DNA from 2 places in the Ensifer sp. Root142 genome. Region 2 is predicted to be linked to the other one. Evidence: predicted binding sites of a transcription regulator. Region 2 holds the regulator's gene; the other holds the start of a gene.
What was found. The regulator HrcA, encoded in region 2, represses chaperone genes, less so after heat shock. The targets are predictions, from matches to a motif close to GTTAGCACTCNCNNNNNGNGAGTGCTAAC.
Positions count from the first base shown of each region.

Region 1: a site for HrcA is predicted at 5,036-5,064, ahead of groES (co-chaperone GroES). Genes of this name have one in related genera too.

Region 1 is NZ_LMFK01000002.1:168,719-176,633, reverse strand. It holds gene ASD52_RS05735 (arsenic transporter) at 1-1,222, opposite strand, end outside; gene ASD52_RS05730 (MerR family transcriptional regulator) at 1,351-1,800, opposite strand; gene ASD52_RS05725 (SDR family oxidoreductase) at 1,879-2,922, shown strand; gene ASD52_RS05720 (hypothetical protein) at 3,292-3,573, opposite strand; gene ASD52_RS05715 (DUF982 domain-containing protein) at 3,582-3,881, opposite strand; gene ASD52_RS05710 (Hsp20 family protein) at 3,948-4,424, opposite strand; gene ASD52_RS36925 (usg protein) at 4,665-4,937, opposite strand; gene groES (co-chaperone GroES) at 5,213-5,527, shown strand; gene groL (chaperonin GroEL) at 5,569-7,197, shown strand; partial or broken gene ASD52_RS36915 (glutathione-dependent formaldehyde dehydrogenase) at 7,641-7,793, opposite strand.
Region 2 is NZ_LMFK01000012.1:106,305-114,219, forward strand. It holds gene ASD52_RS13050 (DUF1801 domain-containing protein) at 1-141, shown strand, start outside; gene ASD52_RS13055 (glutathione S-transferase) at 253-867, shown strand; gene hemW (radical SAM family heme chaperone HemW) at 1,009-2,190, opposite strand; gene rdgB (RdgB/HAM1 family non-canonical purine NTP pyrophosphatase) at 2,310-2,957, opposite strand; gene ASD52_RS13070 (VOC family protein) at 2,999-3,418, opposite strand; gene rph (ribonuclease PH) at 3,436-4,155, opposite strand; gene hrcA (heat-inducible transcriptional repressor HrcA) at 4,315-5,394, shown strand; partial or broken gene grpE (nucleotide exchange factor GrpE) at 5,549-6,169, shown strand; gene ASD52_RS13090 (D-arabinono-1,4-lactone oxidase) at 6,242-7,477, opposite strand; gene ASD52_RS13095 (SDR family NAD(P)-dependent oxidoreductase) at 7,492-7,915, opposite strand, start outside.

The sequences.
Region 1 (7,915 bases), on a different contig from region 2:
GCGCGGGCACCATCACGACAAAGCCAGTCTTCATGAATGCCCAGGCTCCGATCTGAAGTCCCTCGCGGCGAAGCGCGGTTAGCCAAAGTATCGTCGCAAGCGATCCGGTGACGGAGAGGTTGGGGCCAAGATCGACGCCGATCAGCACCGCGCCGGCAATCTTATCGGACGCGTGTGCCAACTGAACGGCGCTTCCAGCGACAATCCCCGCGGGCAGATTGTTGACGAGATTGGACGTCAGAGCCACGACTGCGCCCGCAGCAGCTGCGGTCTGTGCCGGAGAGGCCGATGCCTGGTCGGAAAGATACTGCGCGAGATGATCAATCAGTCCTGTTCGGTTCAATGCCTCAACAACGACGAACAAGCCGGCGACCAGAGGCAGCACACTCCACGAAACATCTTTCAGCGTCTCGATAGGGCTTTTTCGCGTGATCAGCAGAACTGCGGCGGTTGCCACACAACCGGCGAGAAACGTAGGGAGACCGAGATCGAAATGCAGCGCCGATGCGCCAAGCAGTATGACGGCCGTCCCGCACAAAGCAAAACCAGCAAGCTTCGCACTGAAGGATAATGGCACGGCCTGTACATTGGACGCGACGCCATCAGCCGCAATGACCGAGCGTTGCGTCCAGTACAGTGCGAGAAATGTAACGATGATGGAGGCGAGCGAAGGCTGTGCGAAGTTGGCGAACCAACGCGATAGTGGCGGCATGTCCCCGCCGCCGAAAATCACCAGGTTGGCCGGATTGGAGATGGGAAGGACAAAGCTTGCAGCGTTGGCGATGAAAGCGCAGATAAGGAGATAGGGCATAGGGTCCCTCACCTTCGCTGCCCGGCAGGCCGCATAGACTGCAGGAGTGAGCACGACCGCTGTAGCGTCGTTCGACAGAAATACGGTCACAACAACTCCGACCGCGTAGATCAGGACAAACATGCGTTTGGGCGATCCCTTGGCGTGGGTGGTGGCGATCGAAGCCAGCCAGTCGAACAGCCCCTCCTGACGAGCGAGCTCGGAGAGCAACATCATGCCAATTAGAAACAGATAGACATCGGTACCTTTTGCAATACCAGCCCAGGCATCGGTCGGACCGATAAGCCCAAACCCAACAAGCAGAACCGCGCCGAGCATCGCCCATATTGATTCCGACCAGGCAAAGGGCCGTGTAATCACCCCGAGTGCGGTCAAGCCAGCTATGCCCCAGGTCATGGTCAATGCGTTCATCGTGTTTCCAAATTAGATTTCGGAGGCTGCAACAGCAGGAAAGAAGGGCGGTATATCCGCAATCGCTCACCGAAAAAAGGCCCGTGGAAATGCGCTGCCCTGAGTTGGGGTAGCCAACCTGTCCGGAATCAATCCGCGTCTGAAGAAGTGCAGCTGAAGCCGGAAACCGGGCGCTGGATTAGGCAAAGCGTGTCATCGGTAAATCGGGGTTCATCGCCCGGCTTGCCGCATACGACCCAGTCGCGCTTCGCCCGCAGGTAATTGGTCAGCTCGGCCAATTGGGTTGCCTTCTGCTCAAGCTTGACGAGCTGGATGTTCATGATCTCGATTTCCCGCGCCGGCGATAAACCCTCGCGTTGGAGTTCCGTAGCAATCTCCGCGATCTCCTTGAGTGGCAGACCCAGTGATTGTGCGAAACGGATCATCCGAACCGTCGAGGCGTCCCGGTCGGTGAAGATCTGATAGGGATTGCGACCACCTTTGGCACCGAGTTGCGGCGTGAGCAGACCTTTGCGGACATAAAATCGGACAGTGTCCTGGCTCAACCCTGTCCGCTGGGCGAATTCTCCGATCAGCATATTTCACCCCTCAAGCTCTTGACCATGGACCTTAGTCCAGCCTTATACGAGGTGTTCCCTCAAATATGGAACACTTTCATGCTGAACTATCCCAATAATGATTCCCATGCGCCCACTGCCTTCGTGACGGGCGCAACCGGCCTCCTTGGCAACAATCTGGTCCGCGAACTAATCGCCGACGGCTGGAGCGTGCGAGCGCTGGTTCGCTCGCCCGAAAAAGCAACATTGCAGTTTGCCGGGCTGGATTTGGAGATCATCACCGGCGACATGCTCGACGTGCGGGGTTTCGCTGACGCGCTTAAGGGCGTGGACGTGGTTTTCCACACAGCGGCCTATTTCCGCGACTCTTACAAGGGCGGGAGTCATTGGGACGCGCTCTACGCGGCCAATGTCGCGGGAACCCGTGGCTTGCTCGATCACGCTTATCGAGCCGGCGTCCGGCGCTTCGTCCATACCAGCTCGGTCGCTGTACTGCGTGGTGCGAAGGGACAGACCATAGACGAGTCCATGTTGCGGGATGAGCGGGATGCCGATGATTATTATCGCAGCAAGATCCTGGCGGACCGCGTGGTGCTCGATTTTCTCGACAAACATCCCGATTTCTGGGCGGCCATGGTGCTACCGGGTTGGATGCACGGGCCGGGGGATATCGGGCCGACCTCGGCTGGCCAGACGGTGCTGGACGTGGCGCTCGAGCGCTTGCCCGGTGTTCCACCCGGCTCCTTCTCGGTGGTCGATGCGCGCGATGTGGCGCGGGCGATGATCCTGGCTAACCGCCGGGGGCAACGGGGCGAACGTTACCTTGCCGCCGGACAGCATATGACCATGACCGATTTGTTGCCCTTGATCGCACAAGCCACCACGGCAAAGGCACCGACGCGCCGCATTCCGCTCATTTTGCTTTACCTGATCGGCGCTGGCAATGAACTCTACGCTCGGATAACTGGCAAGCCGGTCCTCTTGAGTTGGGCCATGGCGAAAACGGTGGCAGCGGAGAATGATCGCTCTCGCTATGATTGTGCGAAGAGCACACGAGAATTGGGTCTGGAGTTCCGGCCGGTGATCGAGACCCTGCGTGATGAAGTGGCTTGGTTCCGTACGCACGGCTTCCTGCCTAGCTGAAACGTTCGGTGAGAAGGCCCTCATGCGAGTCCATCGGCAAGATGGTGCCGAGGTGCAATAGCAATGCGCCGATCATTTACGCTCGCAGCCAATGGTGGTCCCGATCTACTCGAGGACCCACCCCACGCTGGCGGGCGTCACCTCTCATGTGATGGGGCATCAAAGTCGGGGACGTTTCTTCGACCGCCACCGCGTGCTCAGGTTTCGGGTTGGCCAGCACCCGACGGCACCATGGTGGCGAGGAGCGACTGCGTTTCGGCTATTCTCGGCTGTTCATCCATGTTTCTTCGACGGAGCTGAGAGCCCTGTTTCTTCGACGGAGCTGAGAGCCCTTCCTCGTCGCTACTGGCTCCCCTCCTGGAAATGCCGTCAGGTTTGGTAACGACAATCGAGTTCTGCCAAAGCGCGCTGAACCTCGTCAATAAGGACCGGTTCAGGTGTTCCTGGAATTTGACGCAGGGCCGGTTGTGAGTCTATCGCGTAATAGTCCGAAGCCCAGGCAGCGAGGATCGCGCGCTTGTCATCGACAGAAAGTGCGGGTGCCATCACAACGTCGATTGGCCGTTGAAACACCAGACCTTGCAAGGCCAGAACTGTTGGTCCTTTCGTCATCGCATCGTTGACCGCGTTTTCCAAAGTCTTGTGGATCATTGGGCCACTCAACGCACGTGCGGATCTCTATCGCGCGGCAGGCGAAACGCAACGATGGATTTGGTGTCCGGCGTCAGCACATCGTGTTTCTCTGCAAAGGCCGCGAACAAGCCACGCGCGGTCTCTGCTTCTATCTCGCCGCGAAGCGCGGCTCCACATGCCCTTAACGCAATAGAATGTGCCGTGTCTCTGAGTGACGTCGGACACTCGGAGAGATAGCGGTAGGCCTCGAGGACGCTGCGAACCTCTGCGGGAAAACCGAGGCCAACAAGAATGGATACGGGCTCTTTGAACATATCGGGTTTCATCGTCTCTCTCCTTCCTGACCCGAAGTGTCATAGGGCGCCGACGCATCGGCGCCCCCTCACAGCTTCTCAAGCAGCCTTGTCCGCTTTGATTTGTGCCGGAGCGGTTGATGGCGCCAGAGATGGTTCGCTCTGGATGGAGATTTTCCTCGGCTTCAGTGCTTCTGGGATTTCTCGAACGAGATCGATGGACAGAAGACCGTTCTTCAGATCCGCGCCAGTCACCTTGACATGGTCGGCAAGCTCAAACCGGTGTTCAAACGGGCGGCCGGCAATGCCACGATGCAGATAGCCGTCCGTGGAAGGTTCCTGCCTCTTGCCGGTCACGGTCAGCAGGTTGGACTGAAAGGTCAAGTCAAGATCGTCCTGCGCGAAGCCGGCCACTGCGATCGAAATCCGGTAGCTGTCCTCGCCGGTCTTGACGATGTCATAGGGCGGCCAGTCGCTGATCGAGCGGCCGCGCTGCGCGTCTTCCAAAAGATTGAAGATCCGATCGAAGCCGATGCTCGAGCGGAACAGCGGTGCGTAGTCGTAAGATGTTGCCATAGCCATATCCTCCTTGAGCAACATGGGTACGGAAGCGCCGAAAGACGGGGCTTCCAGCAAAGCCAGCCCTGATCGCAGCGGCTGGCGACAATTGATCTGGTTTTCGCGAATTTCGGATTCAAGAGCGATGGCTGGGAAAATTTTCGGCCTTCAGACCAGCGGTAAATCTCTCGTTTCCCGATCAAGCTCATCGATCCTCGCGAGCACATGGGCCAGGGAGTAACTAATTCCGTTGAAGCCTCAATACAATCTGAACTCGCCGTCGACGCGCCGCCATTCATTAGGCCCGATCAGACGCTGATACGAATAGCGGACAGAGTGCAGCGGACCTTCAAGATTGGGCTGCCAGAAGTCGAGGAACCTATGCAATTGCGGGAAATCGGGAGCCAAATCGTAGTCCTGCCAGACATAGGCCTGCAGGACGGATTCGAAATCGGGAATGCGATAGAGGATATGCGCAGTGGTGAGACCATAACCGTTAAGCTGGCAATCGAGATCTGATGAGAATTGCATGCTTCACCTCCGTCCATTTGACTTTGTAAGGCGGTGCCTTTGCGCCTATAGCAAAAAAGCGAAACGCGGCGCGAAGGTTTGTTGTTCCTTTCCAGTGCCTTAGCAGCCACCGAGCTCGAGTGCTATTTTTTTGCGTCTTCCTCTTGAAATCGAAAATTCGGCAAACCAGATCATTTCGCGCAAGACGCTCGATTGAGGTTTTGTACCTGACCGGACTGGTCATCCAGGCCGACTGGGGGAACACCAACATCATTGTTTGTCCATTGGAGGAAAACATGTCGTTCCGACCGCTTCATGATCGCATTCTCGTCCGCCGGGTCGATTCCGAGGAGAAAACCAAGGGCGGCATCATCATTCCCGACACCGCCAAGGAAAAGCCGCAAGAAGGCGAGGTCATCGCCGTCGGCTCAGGCGCGCGCAACGAGGCGGGCCAGATCCAGGCGCTGGATGTCCAGGCGGGTGATCGCATCTTGTTCGGCAAATGGTCCGGCACCGAGATCAAGATCAACGGCGAGGATCTGCTGATTATGAAGGAAAGCGATGTCTTGGGCGTCATCGAGCCACAGGCCGAGCAGATTAAGGCCGCCTGATCCACGTCAGTCAACAAAGCTGCCTATTGAAGGAGTGAAAAATGGCCGCGAAAGAAGTCAAATTCAACACCGATGCCCGTGACCGTATGCTGCGCGGGGTCGATTTGCTTGCTAATGCCGTGAAGGTGACACTGGGACCGAAGGGTCGCAATGTCGTGATCGACAAATCCTTCGGCGCCCCCCGCATTACCAAGGATGGTGTTACGGTCGCCAAGGAGATCGAGCTTGAGGACAAGTTCGAGAACATGGGCGCCCAGATGCTGCGCGAAGTGGCATCCAAGACGAATGATCTCGCTGGGGACGGTACGACGACCGCGACCGTCCTTGCCCAGGCGATCGTGAAGGAAGGCGCGAAGGCCGTGGCCTCGGGGATGAACCCGATGGACCTAAAGCGCGGTGTCGACGTGGCCGTCGACGCGGTCGTCAAGGAACTGAAGACCAACGCCCGCAAGATTTCTAACAACTCCGAGATCGCTCAGGTGGGCACCATTTCAGCCAACGGCGACGAGGAAATCGGCCGGTACCTCGCTGAGGCAATGGAAAAGGTTGGGAACGAGGGCGTCATCACCGTCGAGGAAGCCAAGACAGCGGAAACCGAGCTTGAAGTCGTCGAAGGCATGCAGTTCGACCGTGGCTATCTCAGCCCATATTTCGTTACCAATGCCGACAAGATGCGCGTTGAGTTCGAGGACCCCTATATCCTCATCCATGAGAAGAAGCTCTCGAACCTGCAGTCGATGCTTCCGGTTCTCGAAGCTGTCGTTCAGGGCGGGAAACCGCTCCTGATCATTGCTGAGGACGTCGAAGGCGAAGCTCTTGCCACGCTTGTCGTGAACAAACTGCGTGGCGGGCTCAAGATCGCTGCCGTCAAGGCACCCGGTTTCGGCGATCGCCGCAAGGCCATGCTGGAAGACATCGCCATCCTCACCGGCGGCACGGTCATCTCCGAAGACGTCGGCATCAAGCTCGAGAACGTCACTCTCGAAATGCTCGGACGCGCCAAGAAGGTGGCGATCGAAAAAGAGAATACCACCATTATCGATGGTGTCGGTTCGAAGACGGAAATTGACGGTCGCGTGGCCCAGATCCGGGCGCAAATTGAGGAGACCACCTCCGATTACGATCGGGAAAAACTGCAGGAACGCCTTGCCAAGCTTGCCGGCGGCGTCGCTGTCATCCGCGTTGGCGGCTCCACCGAAGTTGAGGTGAAGGAAAAGAAGGATCGGGTCGACGACGCTCTGCACGCGACGCGGGCTGCGGTCGAGGAAGGTATCCTGCCCGGTGGCGGCGTCGCGCTGCTGCGCGCGGTGAAGGCGCTCGATAGCCTGCAGACAGCCAACCGGGACCAGAGGGTCGGCGTCGACATCGTTCGCCGCGCAATTGAGGCCCCCGTCCGCCAAATTGCAGAGAACGCCGGTGCGGAAGGCTCTGTGATCGTTGGCAAGCTGCGCGAAAAGAGCGAGTTCTCCTATGGCTGGAATGCTCAGACCGGTGAATATGGCGACCTTTACTCCCAAGGGGTCATTGATCCGGCGAAGGTCGTCCGGACCGCGCTTCAAGACGCAGCATCTGTCGCGGGTCTGCTGGTGACGACGGAAGCCATGATCGCTGAAAAACCGAAGAAGGAACCCGCCCCGGCCGTGCCTGCTGGTCCTGGGATGGAATTCTAATTCTTAAGGCCCGCCCCGACCGGCGGGCCCTGTCCAGAGTGTGCCACGCCCCAGGCGGTTCTTACCATCAAAGCAGAGGTGCGTTCGTGTGCGAGCGCACCTCATGGATGACAACAGGACACCCGAGTCTGGATCTGGGACTCCAGCCGAGGCGATTTAGACCGCCGAGTGTTGACGATCACCGCCGGCGTTGGGTCCGAGCGTTTCGTCCGCGTCCGATAACATGCCAGCATCTCGGCAGGCATCAATGAACGCTTCTCGCGTTATCGGGACTGGCGTTATTCGGCTTAGAGCACGTCGGCGCGTTTGAACCGCTCGATTGTGTTTTCTCCCCGTAACCTTACTGTTCCTCGGGACAGGACGATCGACGATCACGGTCGAGGTGGCTTTAGCGCAGGCTTTCTTGCGCGTTCTGCCAAGTGCGACCGCCATGGTCTTTGGCTTTAGGGCTTAAGGACCACCTTGATGCAGCCGTCCTGCTTGTCGCGGAAAGTCTTGTGGAGGTCAGGTCCCTTTTCCAAGGACGCTCGGTGGGTGATGATGAAGGAGGGATCGATCTCACCCTTTACGATGCGCTCCATCAACAGCGGCAGGAACCCTCCATAAATCCCCACGATGCCTGGCGCTACATGCCAAGGGGGCGCCGGCCGCCGAAAACCGGGCGTTCGAGATCAAATTGGTTGGATATAGCCTTATAGTGCTTGTCCAGCCAGGCCGG
Region 2 (7,915 bases):
CTGGCCAAGGGCGGCGGCAAGGGCGACATGGCCTTCATCAAGGTGAAAGCGACCGGCGAGGTCGACGGCGCCCAGGTGGCGCGGCTGGTAGCCAAGGGTATCGCCCTCAATGCCGAGAAGGGCGATCCGTTCAAATCTTGAACGACGAAACAAACTTGCAAAGGGCGCTCCGAAACAGAGCGCCTTTCTCTTGTCCGATGCAATACATCTTCGCGGGACCGGATAATTTCCTTCCAACACCCGCGAGGCACGATGATCCTCTATTACCAGACCCATTCCCCTTTCGCCCGCAAGGCACTCGTCTTCGCCCACGAGGTCGGCATCGCTGAGCGACTGGAGGTGATCCACCACGAGACCAGCCCGACGCTGCGCAATGAAGAGGTCCATGCCGAAAATCCACTCGGCAAGGTGCCGGTTCTCTTGCGCCCCGAGGATGCGGCGATCTTCGATTCCGACGTCATCTGCGCCTATTTCGATACGCTGCATGATAGCCGCAAGCTCATCCCCGAAAGCGGCGAGGCGCGCTGGCATGCCCTGAGATTGCAGGCCGTGGCGCAAGGGCTGGCGCAGGCGGGGATCGGGTTGCGTTGGGAAACGGAGCGACGCCCGGAAGCCTTGCGCTATCCGGCGCTCGCCGACGGCTATGCCGAAAAGATCGAGCAGACCTATGACTGGCTGGAGCAGACGCTCGATGTCGACGCGCCGCTTGATATCGGCCACATCGCGCTCGCCACGACCCTGTCCTGGATGGCGTTCCGCGACCTGCCGTCGTTCCGTGACCGGACGAAGCTGAGCGTCTGGTTCGATGCCTTCGAGGAACGACCATCGATGCGCGCGACGCCGCTCTCCGGCGAGACCCACGATTGAGCCTTCGGTTTCCTTGCGTTGGATGCAGGCAGGGCGGCCGCTAAAACATTTGCGTCTCAGACGGTGGCATCGAGACGCGATATTTCCTTGCTCTACGCATTTCCTGACGGAAAACCGCTTCGCACTTTTCCTGGAAAAGCGCTAGCAGGCGAGGTCGGCGACGACGGCGTCGAGAATCAACATGCCGGAAGGCGTGCAGCGCAGGCGGGAATTTCCCAGCCGCTCGATGAACCCGTGGTCGATCAGGAACTGCTCGCGGTCTGGATCGGGATCGCGGCCGGACAGCGTCTGCCAGCGGGCGAGATCGACGCCTTCCTTGAGGCGCAGGCCCATCAGTAACAATTCGTCGGACTGGGCCTCGAGGTCGAGCACTTCGCGCTCGACCATGCCGTGGCCGTAGGTTTCGACCAGCCGCAGCCATTCCTCCGGCTTGCGCTCGGTCGCCGTCGCCAGCTTGGCGCCGCCGACGCTGAGGCGGCCATGGGCACCAGGCCCGACGCCGGCATAGTCGCCATAGCGCCAGTAGGTGAGGTTGTGCCGGCTCTCGGCACCAGGGCGGGCATGGTTGGAGACCTCGTAGGCGGGCATGCCGATCGCCGCCGTGATGTCTTGGGTCGCCTCGTAGAGGACCGCCGATTGCTCACCATCAGGAACGATCAGCTTGCCGGCCTTGTGCAGGCCGAAGAAGGGCGTGCCCTCCTCGATCGTCAGCTGGTAGAGCGACAGGTGGTCGACGGCATAGGAGACGGCCTCCTTGAGCTCGCGTTCCCATTCCTCGACCGTCTGGTTGGGGCGGGCATAGATCAGGTCGAAGGACATGCGCGGGAAGATCTCGCGCGCCAGCCGGATCGCTTTCAGCGCGTCTTCGACATTGTGCAGCCGGCCGAGAAATTTGAGGTCCCGGTCGTTCAGCGCCTGCACGCCGAGCGAGACACGGTTGACGCCGGCCGCGCGATAGCCGTGGAAGCGCGTCGCCTCGACACTCGAAGGGTTCGCCTCCATGGTGATCTCGATGCCATCGGGCACATGCCATTCGCGGGCGATGCCCGAGAGGATAGCGTCGACCGTTGCCGGATCCATCAACGACGGCGTGCCGCCGCCGATGAAGATGCTGGTGACGGTGCGTGGACCGGAAAGCTCACGCGCCTCCGCCATTTCCTTGAGGAAAGCGGCGACGAAACGCGGCTGGTCGATCGGCTGGTGGCGCACGTGGCTGTTGAAGTCGCAATAGGGGCATTTGGCCGCGCAGAACGGCCAGTGCACATAGATCCCGAAACCGGGATCCATGCCGTCACCGAGTGCCGATAGCGTGGCCGTCTGCATCGTTGCGTCTCTCATGCGGTAGATCACGTTGACCTTGGGCCGATCGACCCGAAGTCATGACCGCGATCGCTTCTAACAAATTGGAGCGGGATGTTGCGGAAAACCGCATACACGTTTCCTCAGCCCGCTCCAAGGCAGGTTTCGGCGAAGATCTTGAAGGCGCGGGCACGGTGCGACAGCGCTTCAGCATCGCCCGGCTTCCAGCCGTGTTTCTCGTCCGCGCTCATCTCGCCGAATGTAGTGTCGTAACCCTTCGGCTGAAAGACCGGATCGTAGCCAAAACCCTGGTCGCCGCGCGGCGGCCACACGACATGGCCCTCGACCTCGCCGCGGAAAAGTTCGACATGGCCGTCTGGCCAGGCAAGGCAAAGCACCGAGACGAAACGGGCCGTGCGTTTTTCAGGCGCACTTGCGCCCTTGCCCTGCAGCGCCTTTTCGACCTTTTCCATCGCCATGGCGAAATCGCGGCTGCCGTCTTCGCGTTCGGCCCAGTTGGCGGTGTAGACGCCAGGTGCGCCATCAAGTGCGTCGATCGCCAGGCCGGAATCGTCCGAAAGCGCCGGCAGGCCCGAGGCCTTGGCCGAGGCGAGCGCCTTGATCGTCGCGTTTTCCTCGAAGGTCGTGCCGGTCTCATCCGGTTCGACGAAGTCGAGGTCGGCTGCCGACTTGGCCTCGAAGCCGAGCGGCCCGATCAGGTCGCGGATCTCGCGGATCTTGCCGGCATTGTGGCTGGCGACGATGAGCGTCTTGTCATCCAGTGTGCGCATGATGTGTCGTCTCTTAAAAGATGCGGCGCGAAGGCCGCGGTTCATTCGATGGACCAGAGGCCCGGTTCCGCGCATTCGAGGCTGTTGCCGGCCGGATCGCGGAAGTAGAAGGAGCGCGTGCCGTTCGGCCAGACAACATCGGCTTCGATCGTGACACCCGCCGTTTCCAGCTTGGCCCTCCAGGCGTCGAGTGCCGACGCGGAAACGCGGAAGCACATGTGGCCCTGGCCGGTGGTGCCGTGCGGCGGCACCGGCAGGGCCGCATCCGGCGAAGGCGGTTTGACCGTTTCCGCAGGATTGAAAATCAGCAGAACGCCCGAGCCACAGCGAAAGAACACATGTCGGTTCTCCCGCCGTGTAATCTTCTCCAGCCCCAGCACACCGCTGTAGAAGGCCTCGGCGGCGTCGAGATCCGACGCATAGAGCGCAGTCTCAAGAATGCCATCCAGCGCCGGGGCCATCGTCTCCGTCCTTCTCGTCAGCCGGCGATCGCCTGCTTCTGCAGTGCGACAAGCTCGGCAATGCCGGTCTTTGCCAGTCCGAGCAGGCTTGCGAATTCCGCTTCGCTGAAGGGTTTGCCTTCGGCCGTGCCCTGGATCTCGACAATGCCGCCGGTGCCGGTCATGACGAAATTCGCGTCGGTCTCGGCGGCGGAATCTTCGAGGTAGTCGAGGTCGATGATCGACTGGTTGGCGAAGATGCCACAGGATATGGCGGCGACATGGTCCTTCAGGACCTTCTCGACCTTCACCATGTTGCGGGCTTCCATCCACTTCAGGCAGTCATGCAGCGCCACCCAGGCGCCGGTGATCGAGGCCGTGCGCGTGCCGCCATCAGCCTGGATGACGTCGCAGTCGATCGAGATCTGGCGTTCGCCGAGTGCGGGCAGATCGACGACGGCGCGCAGCGACCGGCCGATCAAGCGCTGGATTTCCTGGGTGCGGCCGCTCTGCTTGCCGCTCGAGGCTTCGCGACGCATGCGCTCGCCGGTGGCGCGCGGCAGCATGCCGTATTCGGCCGTCACCCAACCCTTGCCGCCGTTGCGCAGCCAGGCCGGAACCTTTTCCTCAAGGCTGGCTGTGCACAGCACGTGCGTATCGCCGAATCGCACCAGACAGGAGCCTTCCGCGTGCTTGGAGAAATTGCGCTCGAACGAAACCTTGCGCATTTGGTCGATTTTTCTGCCGGATGGCCGCATCATCAAACTCCTATCGTATCTGGTGAGCCTTCTAGAGCATGGCGCAGCCAAAGGGAACCGGTGGACAGCCGGGGATCGGGGCGATTTTTCCCTTTTGCTATCGGGCGCGGGGATCACTATATTTCCGGCGGCAGGATTGGCCTGCGAACATGGAGCGACATGGTACTGCGCAATCCCGGAGTGACCGATATCGCGGCGGCGCTGGACGAGCGTTCCGGTGAAATCTTCCGTCGCATCGTCGAAACCTATTTGAACAGCGGAGAGCCTCTCGGCTCACGCAACCTTTCGCGGTTGCTGCCGATGTCGCTGTCGCCGGCGTCCGTGCGCAATGTGATGAGCGACCTCGAAGATCTCGGGCTGATCTATTCGCCGCACATCAGCGCCGGCCGCCTGCCGACGCAGACGGGCCTGCGTTTCTTCGTCGACGCCTTCATGCAGGTCGGCAATCTCTCCCCAGAAGATCGTGCTTCGATCGATCGGCACGTGCGGTTGAGCGACCATGCCCAGCCGGTCGATACGCTGCTGGCAGAGGCAAGCCAGATGCTGTCGGGCATGTCGCGCGGCGCCGGCCTCGTGATCACCGCCAAGAACGATCCGGTGCTCAAGCATGTCGAATTCATCCGGCTGGCGCCCACCAAGGCGCTGGCCGTGCTCGTCGGCGAGCATGACCAGGTCGAAAACCGCATCATCGAGCTTCCCGCCGGCGTGACGAGCTCGCAACTGACGGAAGCAGCGAACTTCTTGAATGCCCATCTCGCCGGCCAGACGATCGGCGAGGTGCGCTCGCAGCTCGAAACCGTCAAGCAGACCGTGCGCAGCGAACTCGATGCCCTGTCCCAGGATCTGGTCGAGCGTGGACTGGCGATCTGGTCGGGCAACGAGGGCGATGAAAAGCCGGCACGGCTGATCGTTCGCGGCCGGGCCAACCTGCTCGAGGGCCTGGAGGGAACCGAGGATATCGACCGCCTGCGCATGCTCTTCGACGACCTGGAAAAGAAGGACAGCCTGATCGAGCTGCTTGACCTCGCAGAGAGCGGCCCGGGTGTCAGGATCTTCATCGGTTCGGAGAACAAGTTGTTTTCATTGTCCGGTTCGTCGCTGATCGTTGCGCCCTATCGCGACAGTGAAGATCGCATCGTCGGCGCCGTCGGCGTCATCGGTCCGACGCGGCTCAACTATTCGCGCATCGTGCCGATGGTCGATTATACCGCGCAGTTGATGTCGCGGCTTTCGCGCTGATCAGGCGCTTTTGGCCACAGGCAGCATTGAACCCTTGATTTTTCGGCCCTAAACCTCGATATCGGCATCAAATCCAGTCACTGGGCATTTTACGCCATGCGGCCATCGTTGCGCGCGGGCGTCGGAATGCGGAAGACAAGACAGACGAACACCGGAGAACGTCATGACCGACGAAACAAACAAGCACGGACACGAAGCTGCCGCGACCGACGAGGCAGTCAACGATACGCCCGAGGTTGTGGAAGCGGCGCCGGTTGCCGAGCCCGATCCGCTGGAGCTTGCAAGGGCTGAGAACAACGACCTGCGCGACAAGTATCTAAGGCTCGCCGCCGAAATGGACAACCTGCGCCGCCGCACCGAACGCGACGTCAAGGATGCCAAGTCCTATTCCGTTGCTGGTTTTGCCCGCGACATGCTCGCCGTCTCCGACAATCTGCGCCGTGCGCTCGATGCCATCCCGGCTGAAGCGAAGGAAGCCGGAGAAGCGGGCCTTACTGCCCTCATCGAAGGTGTCGAGATGACCGAGCGCGCCATGCTGTCGGCGCTGGAACGTCACGGCGTGAAGAAGCTTGAGCCGGAAGGCCAGAAGTTCGACCCGAACTTCCACCAGGCAATGTTCGAAATCCCGAACGCCGACGTGCCGAACAACACGGTGCTGCAGGTCGTTCAGGCCGGCTACACCATCGGCGACCGCGTGCTGCGCCCGGCCATGGTCGGCGTATCCAAGGGCGGCCCGAAGGCGGCAGCTACGGAAGGCGACAGCCCGGCGGCCTGAGCTGCGGTCTGATCCATTTCAACGCCGCGCGTCCACTCGGATGCGCGGCGTTTCTTGTTTTCGGCAATCATATCAACCGAACAACTGCCGCAGGTGATCGTTGAGGAAACGGCCCTCCGGGTCGACTTTCGCCCGTAATGCCCGGAAATCGCCGGATCGTGGATAGAGCGCAGTCACGTCCTCCGCGCCGAGGAAATGCAGCTTCCCCCAATGCGGCCGCGAGCCGTATTGGCGCAGGATCGTATCGACGTCTTTGAGATACTCCCAATAGTCCGTGCCCGGCTCGCCCGAGACGGAAAGCGTGATCGAATCCTGCTCGTAGAACGGGCTGATCCAGCCGGTGTCGCCTGCGGTGAAGCGGTATTCGATCGGGTAGATGCAGGTCGGGTGCTTTTCCAGCATCAGCTTGCGCACAGCTTTTACAGCCTCCTTGCCGTGGGCGATGGGCACCGCATATTCAAGTTCGTGGAAGTTCGGCACATACTCGATCGGATAGATCTCCGAGGAATAGGCGATCTTCTCGAACCCCTGCTCCATCGGCGGCCGGTCGGTGATGTCGATCACCTTCATCTCGCAGACGTCGGACGTCTTGTCCGTCGTCGAAACCGACGCGGTATCCGGCAGGCAATAGCAATGCCGGCTTTCGGAAACCGGGCACCAGAAGAAGCCGAAGTGCCGATGCTTGGCGGCGAGTTCGTCGTGCTGCTCGATCATCTCGTCGAATGTGCAGCGCCAGAGCTTTTCATGCAGGTTGTAGCTGTCCATCGCCTGCAGCGTGATCTCGGAGATCACGCCGAGCATGCCGATCGAGACGCGGGCCGCCTCCAGCAGGTCCGGCGTCGTCTCGTCGACGACGAGAATGCTGCCGTCGGGCTCAACGAGCCGCATGCCGACGATCTGCGAGGCCATGTTGCCAAGTGCTGCTCCCGTGCCGTGGGTGCCGGTGGTGAGCGCCCCAGCCAGCGCCTGGCTGTCGATGTCGCCCTGGTTGATCAGCGAGAGGCCGTTCGACTTCAATACCTTGCCCAATTGGTTGATCGTCGTTCCCGCCCGGACCGAGACGCGTTTGCGCGCCTGGTCGATGGCGACCACGCCCTGCATGTTGGCAAGCGTCAGGTGGAGCCCGCTGGTCAGCGCCACCGGCGTGAAGGAATGGCCGGAGCCGGCGCAGCGCACATTGAGCCCTTGCGACGTCGCCTCGCGGACCATTTCGGCGAGCGCCGCCTCGCTCTCGGGTGCACCGCGCTGGCGCACGATGCAGGATTGGTTTCCGACCCAGTTGCGCCAGTGGCCGCCCGTCTGAAGCATATCTTTCCCCTCTCTCAGACCGCTGTGAAGCAATTGTCGACGAACAGATGCGTGCCGTTGACGAAGCTTGCCTCGTCGCTGGCCAGAAACAGCGCGGCATTGGCGACCTCTTTCGGGTCGCACATCCGCCCCTGCTGGGCAGCGATCGCCGCTTCCGAGACATCGACGCCGTATTTCCTGAGGCCCACCAGTTCGCGCTTGCCGTGATCGGTGGCGATGAAGCCGGGGCAGACGGCGTTGCAGCGGATGCCGCGGTCGCGGAACTCAACCGCGATGGCACGGGCGAACATGTGGCAGGCGCCCTTCGTCGTGTCGTAGAGCACTTCCATCGGCGTCGCCGCCACGGCCGAGATCGACGAGGTGCAGACGATGCTGCCGCCGCCGGCGGCGAGCATCCCTGGAAGCACCGCCTTGGTCATCAGGAACATGCTGCGCACG